4 regions of the Rhizobium sp. AG855 genome follow, and region 4 is predicted to be linked to each of the others. Evidence: predicted binding sites of a transcription regulator. Region 4 holds the regulator's gene; each other region holds the start of a gene.

Region 1 (2,191 bases), 1.1 Mb from region 4:
CGCACCAGCGACATCACGTGGCGGTAGCGGTCCGGATAGTGCTGCAGCAGCCAGTCGCGAAACAACGGGCTCACCTCCAGCGGCAGGCGCAGCAGCACATAACTCGCCTCGGAGGCGCCGGCAGCCTTGCCGCTGTCGAGGATGCGCTCGATCTCGTGGTCGTTCAGCGCCGGGATGACGGGGGCCATCATGATCGCCACCGGAATACCGGCCTCGGACAGCGCCTTGATCGCCTCCAGCCGCTTGGCCGGCGTCGAGGCGCGCGGCTCCATGGTCCGGGCCAGTTTGCGGTCCAGTGTGGTCACGGAAATCCCGACCTTCACCAGGCCACGCTCCGCCATCGATCTCAGGATATCGATGTCGCGCAGGATCAGCGCCGACTTGGTCACGATCACCACCGGATGGTTCGCCTTGTCGAGGATCTCCAGGATCTGGCGCATGATCCGCCATTCCCGCTCGATCGGCTGGTAAGGGTCGGTATTGGTGCCGATCGCGATCGGCTTCACCTTGTAGCCGGGCTTCGACAGTTCGCGCTCCAGAAGACGCGGCGCATCCGGCTTGGCAAACAGCTTCGCTTCGAAATCGAGACCGGCGGACAGGCCCATATAGCTGTGCGTCGGCCGGGCAAAGCAGTAGATGCAGCCATGCTCGCAACCGCGATAGGGATTGATCGAGCGATCGAAGGGAATGTCGGGAGAATCGTTGCGGGTGATCACCGTGCGCGGCTTTTCCACCTGCACCTCGGTCTTGAACGGCGGCATCTCCTCGAGCATCTGCCAGCCATCGTCGAAGGCCACCCGTTCGAGCTTTTCGAACCGTCCGGCAGGATTGATGCCCGCTGCCCGTCCGCGCCGCCGATCGATCTCGATCCGCAGGCCGGAGGCGCCCATGACTGCATCGGCAATATCTGCCGTATTGCCGGGCTGAAAGGCAGCCTGGCTCACAAGAGACAGCTCGTTCATGTTTGCTCCTCGCGGGCTTCGGTGACCCACTCAATGACTTTATTCCTAAGCCAGAAATGAGAACAATGCAAGAACAAACTTCATGAATCTCTCGGTGGCAAAACTTTGTGCAATGCGATAGATATAGGCAATGCTGACAGTCATCATGGAATGCCGCGATCAGGAGCCCGAACTCGCACAGACGCTGTCGGTGCTGGTTGCTGGTGCTGTCGAGGGGCTGGTGAGTGATGTGATCGTGCTGGATCACGGCTCGCAGGACGGGTCCTCCATGGTTGCGGACGCCGCAGGCTGCCGCTTTTATCAACAATGGGACATGAAAGACGTGCTCGCCAAGGCCCGCGGCGAATGGCTGCTTCTGGTCGAGCCGGGTGCTCGTCTTGGGCAGGGCTGGGTCGATGAGGTCGCGGAATATGTGGCGCTGAATGGCGTTCCCGCCCGCTTCTCGGAATCGAGAACCTATCGGCTTCCCTTCTATCGCCGCCTGACGCGCAGCCGCCCGCCGCTGGAAACCGGCCTGTTGCTTCCCAAGCGCCAGGCCTTGGCGATTGTCGATTCGCAGACGGATCTGTTGCAACTGGCCCGTGGCCACAAGGCACGGCGCCTGGCCTCCGAGATCATCCCCTCCTGGGTCGCCCGCGAGGCCCGCCGCTGAACGAAAGCCGTCTCAGCCGCCGCGCTTCAGGTGCTCGTCCAGCCTCGGCATGATTTCCACGAAATTGCAGGGCATGTGGCGGTAATCGAGCTGCAGCTTGATGATCCCGTCCCAGGCGTCCTTGCAGGCGCCGGGCGAGCCGGGCAGCACGAAGACGAAGGTCGCGTTCGCCACTCCGCCGGTCGCCCGCGACTGGATGGTCGAGGTGCCGATCTTGTCATAGGAGATCCGATGGAAGACTTCGGAAAACCCGTCCATCTTCTTCTCGAACAGCGGCTCCAGCGCCTCCGGCGTCACGTCCCGCCCGGTAAAGCCCGTGCCGCCGGTGGTGATCACAACGTCGATCTCGGGGTCCGTCGTCCAGCCCTGCACCTGCTCGAAGATCGCGGCCTTGTCGTCCTTGACGATGGCCCGCGCCACCAGCCGGTGCCCGGCCTCCGCAATCCGCGCCGCCAGCGTATCGCCGGACCGGTCGTCTGCCACCGTGCGGGTATCGGAAACGGTCAAGACGGCAATGCCGACAGGAATAAAGGGGCGGCTTTCGTCAATGCGGCTCATAAAGGCTCTCCCGCAATCG
Region 2 (2,191 bases), 340 kb from region 4:
TGCTTGGCGGCGGTCACTTCGCTGGAATAGGCGATCGGCAGGAGGGGGGAGACGGAACGGGTCATGGGAGATCTTTCAAGCTGGAACGGCTCGTCATGGCAGGAAACGGGCCGGGGGGACAAGTGACATCTGTGTGTCGAGTTTCGCTGCGGACAGATTTTCGTCCGTCGCATGGGGCGAGGCAAGGGTGATGGCGGCGCAGGCCGTGCCACGGCGAAGGGCGGCGCAGAGGTCGCCGCCAGCGAGCCTTGAATGGAGAAAACCGGATGCGAAGGCGTCGCCGGCACCCGTGACATCTCCGATTTGCTCGACCGGAGTGGGTTCGATGACGGCGATGCGCTCTGAATCAAAGGAGATGGTGCGGCCGCCACCCGATGTGACCGATCCGCCGCGCAGGCCGCAGGCGCGTAAGAGGTCGGGCCAGTCTTCCGGTCGCTCGGCTCTCGTCCCGGTGATGGCTTCAGCCTCGGCGCCGTTCATGAAGAGATGGCCGAGATGGGCGAAGGTGCCGCGCAGGCGAAGCACCTTCGCCGGGGATATGGCAATGGCAGAGACGCCGCAGCCCCGACGCGCCGCCGAAGCCGTCAGACTTGCCAGGGTTTCGGATGGCAGGTTGGCGTCGCAGAGCACATGCCCGGCTTCCGCCAGACTGTCGCGCATCGATCGGGCCCGAAGCCGGCGCGCGACAAATGCATCATAGAGCGCCATGTCGGCGAGCGCGATGACGAGATTGCCGTCGTTTTCCAGGATCGCGGTATAACTCGGGGTGGCCCGATCGAGAAACATGACCGGCCAGTCTTCGATGCCGGCCCGCTCTGCGGCCTCGCTGACCGCCTGGCCGGCGGCGTCTCCGCCTCTGGGGGCGATCAGCCGAACGGAACGTCCGAGACGGGCAAGGTTGCGGGCTGCATTGAAGACGCCGCCGCCCGGTTCCTCGAACCATGTTCCGGGATTGCTGGCACCTGGTTTCGTCTCCCCGGAAATGCGGGCGCGGCGATCGAGATGGGCGCCGCCGATGGCAAGAATTTCGACCGTCATGACCATACCTTCGCAAGGGCTGTTGCGCGAATCGAAGCACATCCGACCGACGCTGACGGGCCTGGTGTCGCCTTCACGGGGTTCGTATGGAACCACCTGAGAACATTATTCGAACACACGCCCGAAAACGCAGTATTCAGAAAGGCTTCGCTGTTACTTGCAAAATGAGAACAAATAGGGTACATTATGTCCATCGGCGGCTTCATTGCCTATGCGGCCTCAATAACCTAAAGGTGGATCCAATGGCACAAAATTCTTTGCGGCTTGTAGAGGACAAATCGGTGGATAAAAGCAAGGCATTGGAAGCGGCGCTCTCGCAGATCGAACGCTCGTTCGGCAAGGGCTCGATCATGAAGCTCGGTGCGAACGAGAGCGTGGTCGAAGTCGAGACAGTCTCGACGGGGTCGCTCAGCCTCGACATCGCGCTCGGCATTGGCGGCCTGCCGAAGGGGCGCATCATTGAAATTTACGGACCGGAAAGCTCGGGTAAGACGACGCTGGCGCTGCAGACGATTGCGGAAGCCCAGAAGAAGGGCGGCATCTGCGCCTTCGTTGACGCCGAACATGCGCTCGATCCGATCTATGCCCGCAAACTGGGCGTCGATCTGCAGAACCTCCTGATCTCTCAGCCCGATACCGGCGAACAGGCGCTCGAAATCACCGACACGCTGGTTCGCTCCGGTGCGATCGACGTTCTCGTCGTCGACTCGGTTGCCGCGCTGACCCCGCGCGCTGAAATCGAAGGCGAAATGGGCGATAGCCTGCCGGGCATGCAGGCCCGCCTGATGAGCCAGGCGCTGCGCAAGCTGACCGCCTCGATCTCCAAGTCGAAGACCATGGTGATCTTCATCAACCAGATCCGTATGAAGATCGGCGTGATGTTCGGTTCGCCGGAAACGACGACGGGTGGCAATGCGTTGAAATTCTACGCCTCCGTTCGCCTCGACATCCGCCGTATCGGCGCCGTCAAGGATCGCGAAGAGGTCGTCGGCAACCAGACCCGCGTGAAGGTCGTCAAGAACAAGATGGCGCCTCCGTTCAAGCAGGTCGAGTTCGACATCATGTATGGCGAGGGCGTGTCGAAGACCGGCGAACTGGTCGATCTCGGCGTCAAGGCCGGGATCGTCGAGAAGTCGGGCGCCTGGTTCTCCTA
Region 3 (2,191 bases), 920 kb from region 4:
GCGGCGCCGAATTCCAGCAGGTCGAACGGTGCGGCGCCGCCCAGATGGGCGTTCGAATGGCCGATGCCGGCAAAGGCGCGCCAGAGGTCGATCTTCTCCCAGTCGAGAAAGGCGATGAAGACGAAGGGCAGGATGTTGAGCACGATCCAGACCGGCTGGGTGAGCAGCTGGAATTTCGAGATCATGCGGATGCCGTAGGTGACGAGCGGGAGAACGACAACGGCGGAGACGATATAGCCGAGCCAAAGCGGTATGCCGAAGGCAAGCTCCAGCGCCTTGGTCATGATCGACGCCTCGATGGCGAAGAGCATGAAGGTGAAGCTTGCATAGATCAGCGACGTGATGGTTGAGCCGATATAGCCGAAACCGGCGCCTCGCGTCAGGAGGTCAATGTCGACGCCGTGGCGGATCGCGTAGCGGCTGATCGGCACTCCGACCAGAAGCATGAGGATCGCAGCCACCACGATGGCGAAGAAGGCATTGGTGGTGCCGTAAGCCAGCGTGATCGTGCCGCCGATCGCTTCCAGTGCCAGGAAGGAGATCGCGCCGATCGCCGTCTGGGAAATACGGCTCGATGAGAATTTTCGGGCGCTCTTGGCGGTGAAGCGGAGCGCATAGTCTTCCAGCGTCTGGTTGGCGACCCAACGATTGTATTCACGGCGGACAGGAATGATGCGTTGGCGTGCCGGCATGCCTAATTTCTAGCGCTTGTTTGGAGGTGATGCAGCTTTAGGCATTTTCACGGGATTGCGCAGAATAGCAAGGGCACTGAAGGAATGGCGAGCGCCAGGGCTCTATGGCTTTATCAGCCCGCCATGGTAATCCAGCTGGTAGGCGAGGCGCCCGTCGACAAGGATGCGCTCGACGCCCTGAAAACCTGCGAGGCTGCCGACGGATTCGTCGACATACTCGCCCAGCGGATGCTGAAAGCTGAACCCGCCGAGAAAGCGGTTCTCAAGGTAGAGAGCGCTGAGCGCTCTCTGGATGACGGTGCCGGCCCGCTCCCCGTCGATCCGTTCCGGATCCAGAATGCGTCCATAATAGTTCATGGCCCAGATCGGTTCGCCGTTCTTCCAGACCACCTCCTGGCCGATAAAGTCCGTGCCGCCGTAATAGGCGTCGAGATAGCGGAAGGGGCCGCGCGCATAAGTCAGTTCATGCGCCGCCATGCGGGAAGAGATTGGTTCCTTCGCCTTGCCGCCCATGTAGCTTGCCGCCTTTGCTTCGACGATGAATTGTTCGAGTGCACGCATTCTCGTCTCCCTTATGGAACATAAAGAGAACGTACGATGCGTGAAAACGCCGTGCAACCCTGTTTTTAAAGGGGGTGCAGCAGAAACCACTGTCGGTCAGGGGGCAATCACCTGCCTTGGAGGCGGTCGGACAAGGCCTTCAACAGGGCCACGGAATCATAGGGTTTTCTGACCACCGGCACGTCGGCAAAGCCTTCCGGAACGATCGAGCGGTCGTCATATCCCGTGGCGAAGACGAAGGGGATGCCAAGGCGCGCCAATTCCTCGGCAACGGGTACGGAGGTGTCGCGGCCGAGATTGATGTCGAGAATGGCAATGGCCGGACGGAAGGATTTGAGCCTGTTCAAAGCGTCTGTGCTGGAGCTTGCCGTCACGACGTTTTCGATCCCGGCGTCTGCCAGCATCATTTCGGCGTCCATGGCGATCAGCACCTGGTCTTCGACCAGAAGCACGGGAAGGCCTGCCTGAAGCGGCTGGCTCTGCCCTGTCGGCTGGGCGTCTTGCACGGGCGGCAGCTCCTCGGCGATCGCAGGGGTCTCCCAACTGAGGAAACGGCCGGGAATGCAGAATTCCGCGGCCAGACCCTCCGGTTTATAGTCGAGATGGCTAGTGCCGCCTAGATCGTAGGGGATGCTGCGCTCAATGAGCGCGGTGCCGAAGCCTTTGCGTCCAATCGGGCCGATCGCTGGACCGCCGCTCTCGTTCCACCGGATCAGACAGTCGTCGTCCGCTGTCCGCTGCCATTCCACGGTCAGTGCGCCGCCAGGACGCGACAGCGCGCCATACTTGGCGGCATTGGTGCAGAGCTCGTGGATGACGAGGGCTGCCACCGCATGGGCGCGGGCGTCGAGCGTGACGGTGCCGCCGGTCAGTGTCAGCGTGTTGAGCCCCGCGCGATAGGGCAGAAGCTCTGCCTGCAGCAGGTCCGACAGAGAGCC
Region 4 (2,191 bases):
ATGATGATCGGCGCCTGGATGGCTGCGACCATGGACAAAAGAAGATTGAGGAAGATGAAGGGGTAAGCATCAATCGGGCGCGCTGCCAGAATGACCGTGTTGAGAATCACCCAGGCGACCAGAAAGAGCAGGAAGCCGATGATGAAACTCCAGGAACCGCCGATCCGCGCGATGCTGTCTGCCACGCGTTGACCGAAGCTCGAACCGGCAAGGAAATCCTCACCGGCATTCGTCGAAACCGTGCGTCGCTCCCGCGCCTTTTTCAGGACCTTCTTCTCGGCCGATGTCAGTTGATCGACCTGCTTACCGAGCAGGGTCTTTTCCAGGTCTTTCAGCATTTCGATCTTCTCACAGGAGCTTGGAAGGGATCCGACAGGGACAGGTGTCACCCGATTGACAGGGATAGGTCCGATGGCCGCAGTCATCCGGTGACGGTGAAGACGCCTATCGCATTTTCGCGACGGTTGTTCACGGAAATTTATCCACTTGCGGAACACAAATGGAACATATAGTGTCTGTTCTGGATTTGTTTCACAAACGGGGCTCTGCATATGCTGACGCGCAAGCAACAGGAACTGCTTCTCTTCATTCACGAACGGATGAAGGAATCGGGCGTGCCGCCTTCATTCGACGAAATGAAGGATGCCCTCGATCTTGCGTCGAAATCTGGCATTCACCGACTGATCACGGCCCTTGAGGAACGCGGTTTCATTCGCCGGCTTCCCAATCGGGCGCGTGCGCTTGAAGTCATCAAGCTGCCGGAAGCCTATACACCCAGCCTGCAGCCGCGGCGCGGTTTTGCACCGAGTGTCATTGAGGGCAGCCTGGGCAAGACGCCGCCGCCTGTGCCCGCCAGACCGAGTGTCGAAGACCAGAATTCCTCCGTCAGCGTACCGGTCATGGGCCGAATCGCGGCCGGGGTGCCGATCTCGGCCATTCAGAACAACACCCATGACATCACCGTTCCCGCCGAAATGATCGGTGCCGGCGACCATTACGCACTTGAGGTCAAAGGCGATTCGATGATTGACGCCGGCATCCTCGATGGCGATACCGTCATCATCCGCAATGCCTCCAACGCCAATCCGGGCGACATCATCGTCGCACTCGTTGATGACGAAGAAGCAACCTTGAAGCGCTTCCGTCGGCGTGGCGCTTCGATCGCTCTGGAAGCGGCCAATCCGGCTTACGAGACGCGGATTTTCCCGCCGGACCGGGTCAAGATCCAGGGCAAGCTCGTCGGCTTGATCCGCCGATATCACTGACGGACAGGCATTGCGGGATTGTGGGGGCCGTTTTTCCGTTCCGTCTCGCTGTCGCTATCTTTGTCCTTGCTATCTCCTGAGTCTATGCCGTGCTGCCTGGCGGTTTCGCCTGTGCGCCAATCGTAGAGACGATGGATTGTCCAGGGCCGTGGCGGGCCTGACAAGGCGGGCGAGATCTCAATCGTCTTGTCGTGGTGGGCGCCAAGCCGGATTTCCACGGCGCCGCTTGTGCGCAGTGTTGTCTCGCTGAGGAATGTTGCAGTCGACCGGCAGCCTTTCATGCGGCTGCGGCCCCCAAGGATGACGATATCGGCGACGTCGCAGGCAGGTCCGGCAAGATCCGGGCGGTCAACGGTCAACACCGTCCATCCATCAACAAGTTTTGCGGCGCAGGCGCTGCGGATGCAGGTGAAGCGGTCCGTTTTGGCTGTCTGGACCAGTTGCTCGAGCGTTTGTCTCGCCAATTGTATCGTCGCGGAATCCCAGGTTTCTTCCTTCTTCCAGTCTGCAGGCGGCGGGAGCACGGGTGCACTTTCCATACTCGGGGGCAGATGGTGGTCGGCGGCCAGTGCCGGCTGCCATTGATCGAAGAGGAAGGGGGGAGGGCGTTTGCGATTGCTTGCAAGGACCCTCCCCTCCCCCACCCGCTCTTGTTGAGACCAAAAGCCGACCATGCGGCCATCTTCGCTGACCAAGAGGTCCGCCGGCTGTTCGCCAGAACGCAGAAAGGCCGCTGCCAAGGTGACGATGAGAAGCACGGTGCCGCCGTGCCGGAGCCCGGTGTGCAGAAGGGTCATCAGCAGAAGAGCGACCACAACAAGCACCGGAAACCAGGTCGGCTGTCGGGGAATGAAGGCTGCCTCTCCCCAACCGGCGACGGTGTGGGCGACCACCAGCACGAGATCGAGCCCGCCTCCCATGATCCA

Evidence for each region. The regulator LexA, encoded in region 4, represses DNA repair genes until DNA is damaged. The targets are predictions, from matches to a motif close to TGTTCNNNNTGTGTTCNG.
Region 1: the regulator LexA is predicted to act here: its motif matches at 1,021-1,038, upstream of DFO46_RS13645 (glycosyl transferase).
Region 2: the regulator LexA is predicted to act here: its motif matches at 1,137-1,154, upstream of recA (recombinase RecA).
Region 3: the regulator LexA is predicted to act here: its motif matches at 1,268-1,285, upstream of DFO46_RS03410 (DUF5680 domain-containing protein).

Annotation. Positions count from the first base shown of each region.
Region 1 covers NZ_RAQG01000003.1:2,735,838-2,738,028, reverse strand. The annotation lists gene DFO46_RS13650 (PA0069 family radical SAM protein) at 1-962, opposite strand, end outside; gene DFO46_RS13645 (glycosyl transferase) at 1,093-1,614, shown strand; gene moaB (molybdenum cofactor biosynthesis protein B) at 1,627-2,172, opposite strand; gene DFO46_RS13635 (4-(cytidine 5'-diphospho)-2-C-methyl-D-erythritol kinase) at 2,169-2,191, opposite strand, start outside.
Region 2 covers NZ_RAQG01000003.1:1,292,852-1,295,042, forward strand. The annotation lists gene DFO46_RS06255 (pseudouridine-5'-phosphate glycosidase) at 1-65, opposite strand, end outside; gene DFO46_RS06260 (carbohydrate kinase family protein) at 94-1,038, opposite strand; gene recA (recombinase RecA) at 1,281-2,191, shown strand, end outside.
Region 3 covers NZ_RAQG01000003.1:710,517-712,707, forward strand. The annotation lists gene DFO46_RS03405 (ATP-binding protein) at 1-692, opposite strand, end outside; gene DFO46_RS03410 (DUF5680 domain-containing protein) at 795-1,253, opposite strand; gene DFO46_RS03415 (HWE histidine kinase domain-containing protein) at 1,361-2,191, opposite strand, start outside.
Region 4 covers NZ_RAQG01000003.1:1,635,196-1,637,386, forward strand. The annotation lists gene DFO46_RS07905 (DUF1003 domain-containing protein) at 1-338, opposite strand, end outside; gene lexA (transcriptional repressor LexA) at 552-1,265, shown strand; gene DFO46_RS07915 (ComEC/Rec2 family competence protein) at 1,259-2,191, opposite strand, start outside.